Regions from separate parts of the Bordetella genomosp. 7 genome, predicted to be linked through region 2. Evidence: predicted binding sites of a transcription regulator. Region 2 holds the regulator's gene; the other holds the start of a gene.

Region 1 (3,355 bases), on a different contig from region 2:
CGTCGTGCAGGGCGAAGTGGTCCATGCCGATGTAGTCATAGCCCGCGTCCAGAAAGCGCGAGATGGCGCTGCCCAGGAGTTCGATCCGGGTTTCACCGGTAGGCAGTTCGGCCGGCACGATGCGGCGCTGGGGCTTGAAGCGTTCGGGCAGGTGCGCGTACCCGTAAAGCGCGATGCGATCCGGCCGCAGCGCACAGACCTGTTCCAGCGTATGCGCGAACGATTCGGCGGTCTGCAGCGGCAGGCCGTAGATCAGGTCCATGTTGATCGATGCGTAGCCCAGGCGCCGGGCGCTGTGCACCAGATCGCGCACGCATTCATAAGGCTGAATGCGATGCACGGCCCGCTGCACGGCCGGGTCGAAATCCTGTACGCCCAGGCTCAGGCGGTTAAAGCCCAGGCTGGCCAGGTGCTCCAGCCGCTCGGGCGTGGCCGTACGCGGATCGACCTCGATGGAAAGCTCGGCGTCGGGCAGCAGGCGGAAATGATCGCGTATGCCGCCCATCAGGCCGCTGAGTTCTTCGTCGGACAGGAACGTTGGCGTGCCGCCCCCGAAATGCAATTGCGACACCGGCCGGCCCCGTCCGAATATTTGCGAATGCAGGGCCATCTCGGACTGCAGCGCATCCAGATAACGGGCCGCCCGCTCGTGATGCCGGGTGATGACCTTGTTACAGGCGCAGTAGTAGCACAACGACTCGCAGAAAGGGATATGCACGTACAGCGAAAGCGGCGCGTCGGCGCGCGCGCTCAGCTCCGCCAGCGCCTGGCTGTACTCCGGAGGCCCGAACCCGCCATGGTAGCGGTCGGCAGTGGGATAGGAGGTGTAACGCGGGCCGTTTTTATCGAGACGGGCCAGAACGTCGCGCGAGAACGTGGGAGACGAAGGCATGCTGCGATTATGCAAACTGAGGCCGCGCAGCAACTTGATTCAACGCAAATAAACCGCAAACGAGCGATTCGCTTGCGCCACATCAAGCCCGGGGCTATTGGCCACGACTTTGACTTTCGGACCACAGGATGTGGTAGTAGGCTACCCGCAACCCTACTACATGAAGTGCTCGCAATGACGCCACAACATATCCTCAAACGCGATGGCCGCGTGGTTCCCTTCGACGGCGCAAACATCGTCCGCGCCATCGCCGCCGCCGGTCGCGCCACCGGCGAAGTCCAGCCTTCCGAGGCCGACATCCTGGGCACGCGCGTGGCGGCACGGCTGTCCAGCCACCCCTGCCCGGGCATAGAAACCATCCAGAACATCGTCGAAGAAGTACTGGTCGAGGCGGGGCACTGGAAAACGGCCCGCGCCTACATCGTGTACCGCGAACGTCACGCGCGGCTGCGCACATTGCGGCACACGCTGGTCGACGTCGAAAGCTCCATGGAAGAATATCTCGACCAGCGCGACTGGCGTGTCAACGCCAACGCCAACCAGGGATACAGCCTCGGCGGGCTGATCCTGAACGTGGCGGGCAAGGTCACCGCCAACTACTGGCTGTCGCATGTGTACGACCCGGCCGCCGGACAGGCCCACCGCGACGGCGACATCCATATCCACGACCTCGACATGCTCAGCGGCTACTGCGCCGGCTGGTCATTGCGGCAATTGCTTACCGAGGGCTTCAACGGCGTGCCGGGCAAGGTCGAGGCCACGCCGCCCCGCCATATGTCGGCAGCCATCGGGCAGATCGTCAACTTCCTGGGAACCCTGCAGAACGAATGGGCGGGCGCCCAGGCATTCAGCTCCTTCGACACCTACATGGCGCCTTTCGTACGCCGCGACAATATGTCGTATGCCGAAGTCAAGCAGGCCATGCAGGAACTCATCTACAACCTCAATGTGCCCAGCCGCTGGGGAACGCAGACGCCGTTCACCAACCTGACGTTCGACCTCACCTGCCCTGTCGACCTGCGCGAGCAGATTCCCTATATCGGCGGCGCCGAGATGCCTTTCAGCTACGGCGAGCTGCAGGCCGAAATGGACATGATCAACCGCGCCTACATCGAAGTCATGATGGCCGGCGACGCCAAGGGCCGGGTGTTCACTTTCCCGATTCCTACCTACAACATCACGGCCGACTTCGATTGGGACCACCCCAATACCGAACTGCTGTTCGACATGACAGCCAAGTACGGCCTGCCGTACTTCCAGAACTTCCTCAACTCCGACCTCGAGCCCCACATGGTGCGCTCCATGTGCTGCCGGCTCCAGCTCGACCTGCGCGAACTCCTGAAGCGCGGCAATGGGCTGTTCGGGTCGGCGGAGCAAACCGGCTCCGTGGGCGTCGTTACCATTAACTGCGCACGCCTGGGCTACCTGCATGCCGGCGACGAACCAGCGCTTCTGCGGCGCCTGGACACACTGCTCGACCTCAGCCGCGATGTCCTGGAAGTCAAGCGCAAGGTGGTTCAACGCTATATCGACCAAGGGCTGTATCCGTACACCCGGCGCTACCTGGGCACGCTGCGCAACCATTTCAGTACGCTGGGGGTCAATGGCATCAATGAAATGGTGCGCAATTTCAGCAGCGACACCGATGACATCACCACCCCACGCGGCCACGCGCTGGCGGTTCGCCTGCTCGACCATATCCGGGCCCGCATCACCGAATTCCAGGAATCCACCGGGCACCTCTACAACCTTGAAGCCACGCCTGCCGAAGGCACCACGTACCGCTTCGCACGCGAGGACCGCAAGCGCTGGCCGGACATCCTGCAGGCCGGCACCGACGCGCAGCCTTACTACACGAACTCCAGCCAACTTCCCGTGGGGCACACCGACGATCCCTTCCTGGCGCTGGCCATGCAGGAAGCGCTGCAAAGCAAGTACACCGGCGGCACTGTGCTGCACCTTTACATGAACGAAGCCGTGTCGTCCGCAAACGCCTGCCGCGCCCTGGTACGGCGCGCCCTCGAGAACTTCCGCCTGCCCTACATCACCGTGACGCCCACGTTCTCCATCTGCCCCAATCATGGCTACCTGTCGGGCCGGCACGAGTTCTGCCCGAAATGCGACGCCGAACTGCTATCGCGGACCCAGACATGCAGTCATGACTAGACGCTTCGGCGCCTGGTATTGCCCGCCCGGTCAGCCGGGCCTGTTTTCTCCCACAGGAGCTTCCATGCAAACCTTGAATTCCCCCACCGTCGGCAACGGCCCCGCACCGATCAGCGACGACCAGCGCGTACGCTGCGAAATCTGGACGCGCGTCATGGGTTATCACCGGCCGGTTACCTCATTCAATATCGGCAAGCAAGGCGAGTTCAATGAGCGACAGTTCTTCTGCGAACAACGTGCCGCCTGATCCAGCCTGCCAACCGGTCTCGTGGATCGCGGCGCCGCCCGCGGCTGCCA
Region 2 (3,355 bases):
GCAATACCCTGGCTTGCTGTGCGAGTTCCGGGTGTCAGGCTCCGACGGCGCCCGGCATCGCCCGCGCACGGCAGCCGGCGTCAGTAGATGTCTGGCACCCTGTCGGGAGCCAGACACCGGTGTTGCCACCACTGCAATACCCTGGCTTGCTGTGCGAGTTCCAGGTGTCAGGCTCCGAAGGCGCCTGACACCGCCCGCGCACCGCAGCCGGCGTCAGTAGGTGTCTGGCACCCTGTCGGGAGCCAGACACCTGTGTTGCTACCACTGCAATACCCTGGCTTGCTGTGCGAATTCCAGGTGTCAGGCTCCGAAGGTGCCTGACACCCCGTGCCCGGCAAAATGAATCTTTCTCACGCTGACTTGAGCCTGCTTGCAGAGTAGCAGGCAGATACGCGCCTTTTGAGCGGCCAAGGGCGATTTTCGATTGATTTTCGGCGTCATGGCGCGGGATGCGGGGCGCTGGCGCGGTAAACTACTGCCCATTCCTCATCCCCGCTTTCCGTCTTTTACGTTCCAGGAACTCCCCGTCATGTTCGACCGCAAACTCACCCTGTCCCAGGTGGACCCCGAAGTCTGGGCCGCCATCCAGAAAGAAGAAGTGCGCCAGGAACAGCATATCGAGCTGATCGCTTCCGAAAACTACGCCAGCCCCGCGGTCATGGCGGCCCAGGGCACCCAGCTGACCAACAAGTATGCCGAAGGCTATCCCGGCAAGCGCTACTACGGCGGCTGCGAATACGTCGACGTGGTCGAGCAACTGGCCATCGACCGCCTGAGGCAGCTGTTTGGCGCCGAAGCCGCCAACGTGCAGCCCAATTCGGGTTCGCAGGCCAATCAGGGCGTATACATGGCTGTGCTGAAGCCGGGCGATACCGTGCTGGGCATGAGCCTGGCCGAAGGCGGCCACCTGACCCACGGCGCCTCGGTCAACGCATCCGGCAAACTTTACAACTTCGTTTCGTACGGCCTGGACGCCAACGAAGTGCTGGACTACGCCCAAGTCGAGCAACTGGCCCGGGAACACAAGCCCAAGCTCATCGTGGCGGGCGCGTCGGCGTACGCGCTGCATATCGATTTTGAACGCCTGGCGCGCATCGCGCACGACAACGGCGCGCTGCTGATGGTAGACATCGCGCACTACGCGGGCCTGGTGGCGGGCGGCGCCTACCCCAACCCGGTGCCCCATGCCGATTTCGTCACGTCTACCACGCACAAGTCGCTGCGCGGCCCGCGCGGCGGGGTCATCATGATGAAGTCCGAATACGAGAAGATCATCAATTCGGCCATCTTCCCCGGGATCCAGGGCGGCCCGCTGATGCATGTCATCGCCGCCAAGGCCGTGGCCTTCCAGGAAGCCCTGTCGCCCGAGTTCAAGCAGTACGCCCAGCAGGTGGTCAAGAACGCCAAGGTGCTGGCCGACACGCTGGTCAAGCGCGGGCTGCGCATCGTGTCGGGCCGCACCGAAAGCCACGTGATGCTGGTCGACCTGCGCCCCAAGGGCATTACCGGCAAGGAAGCCGAGGCGGTGCTGGGCCAGGCGCACATCACGGTCAACAAGAACGCCATCCCCAACGACCCCGAAAAGCCCTTCGTGACCAGCGGTATCCGGCTGGGCACCCCGGCCATGACCACCCGCGGCTTCACGGAAGCCGAGGCCGAGCTCACCGCCAACCTGATCGCCGACGTGCTGGACAACCCGCGCGACGAGGCCAACATCGCGGCCGTGCGCGCCCGGGTCAACGAACTGACAGCCAGCCTGCCGGTGTACGGCGGCTGATCGTCGGCAGGGCGGCGGCCCGGGTGCCGCCGACTGGCGTATATGCATTTCGCGCCGGCCCTTTTGGGCCGGCGTCGTTACAATACGCCAACTATTTCAGTGGGGGCCGGCAATATGAAATGCCCATTCTGCGGCAACGCCGACACACAGGTGGTAGACAGCCGGGTGTCCGAAGAAGGCGATACCATACGGCGTCGCCGCCGCTGCCTGTCCTGTGACAAGCGCTTTACCACGTACGAACGCATCGAACTGGCCATGCCTTCGGTGGTCAAGCGCAACGGCAGCCGAAGCGACTACGACACGGCCAAGCTGCGGGCCAGCCTGTCGCTGGCCTTGCGCAAGCGCCCCGTCAGCACCGAGCAGGTCGACAACGTCGTTGCCCGCATCGAAGAAACCCTGCTGGCCAGCGGCCTGCGCGAAGTGCCTACCGAGCGCATCGGCGAACTTGTCATGGCCGAACTCAAGAAGCTCGACAAGGTGGCATATGTGCGATTCGCCTCGGTGTACAAGAACTTCGAAGACATAGGCGAATTCGTCGATGCCATCCGCGAAATGCAGGGCCCCATGCTGCCGGGCAAGCTGCGCGGAAATAATCAGGCAGGGCGGCGCTAGCGCCTTATCGGCCTGCACATCATGACGGCCGCGCCGCGCAAGGATGCCATGACGGGCGCGCCCGCAGGCAGCCTGCGCCGCGGGCCGGGTCCGGCGGATTTCCCCACGTTTGAATCGACCGACTTCGCGGGCGTGGGGTCGTTCTATTTCGACCTGGCCAGGCTGCAGGAAAGGCCCGAGATCCCGCGGGGATTTCCGCACCGGCACGCCTACTACCACATCCTTTGGATGACACGTGCCCAAGGCACGCATATGGTTGATTTTGAGCACCTGGACGTGCGGGATCGATCGGTGTTTTTTCTGGGGCCGGGCCAGTTGCACGCGTGGAGTTCGTCCGTGCCTCCGGCAGGCTATGTGCTGAATATCAGCACCGCGTTTTTTACGCATATGTTCCCGCGCGCCGATGACATCGCCAAGTTTCCGTTCTTTCATCCGGCCGGGGGGCAGCCGGTGCTGTACCTGAGCCCCCCGCAGCATGACGACATGGCGCCTTTGCTGCAGGCCATGGAGCAGGAAATGCAGACGCGCCAGGCGGGATACTACGACGTCGTGCGCTCTTACCTGCTTATCCTGCTGACGCGGCTGCGACGCCTGTATGCCCTGGACGATCATGCGCTGCGGGCGGGGCGTAGCTATCCCCTGGCCAGGCGGTTTGCGTTGCTGGTCGAAGAACACTACCTGGACCTGCGCAGCATCTGCGACTACGCAGATGCACTGGCGGTCAGCGAGCGACAGTTGAACGACGCCGTCAAACGAACCACGGGCCGAACCGCCAGTCGTGTAGTGCACGAACGTCTGGTGCTGGAGGCCAAGCGCTTGCTGGCCAACACCGAGCTGGGCATCGCCGAGATCGCCTTCCAGCTCAATTTCGAAGACCCGGCGTATTTCGCCCGTTTCTTCAAGAAGCATACGGCGCTCACGCCGGGGCAGTTCCGCGCTGATACCCGCGACTTGCGGGCCTGAGCG

The links. The regulator NrdR, encoded in region 2, represses ribonucleotide reductase genes. The targets are predictions, from matches to a motif close to CACNANATNTNGTG.
Region 1: the regulator NrdR is predicted to act here: its motif matches at 1,047-1,060, upstream of CAL18_RS09130 (ribonucleoside triphosphate reductase).

What each region holds. Positions count from the first base shown of each region.
Region 1 covers NZ_NEVI01000014.1:459,421-462,775, forward strand. Annotated here, with positions in the region: gene hemN (oxygen-independent coproporphyrinogen III oxidase) at 1-892, opposite strand, end outside; gene CAL18_RS09130 (ribonucleoside triphosphate reductase) at 1,067-3,058, shown strand; gene nrdD (anaerobic ribonucleoside-triphosphate reductase) at 3,123-3,305, shown strand; gene CAL18_RS09140 (anaerobic ribonucleoside-triphosphate reductase activating protein) at 3,268-3,355, shown strand, end outside.
Region 2 covers NZ_NEVI01000001.1:332,861-336,215, forward strand. Annotated here, with positions in the region: gene glyA (serine hydroxymethyltransferase) at 530-1,777, shown strand; gene nrdR (transcriptional regulator NrdR) at 1,892-2,389, shown strand; gene CAL18_RS01505 (helix-turn-helix domain-containing protein) at 2,411-3,352, shown strand.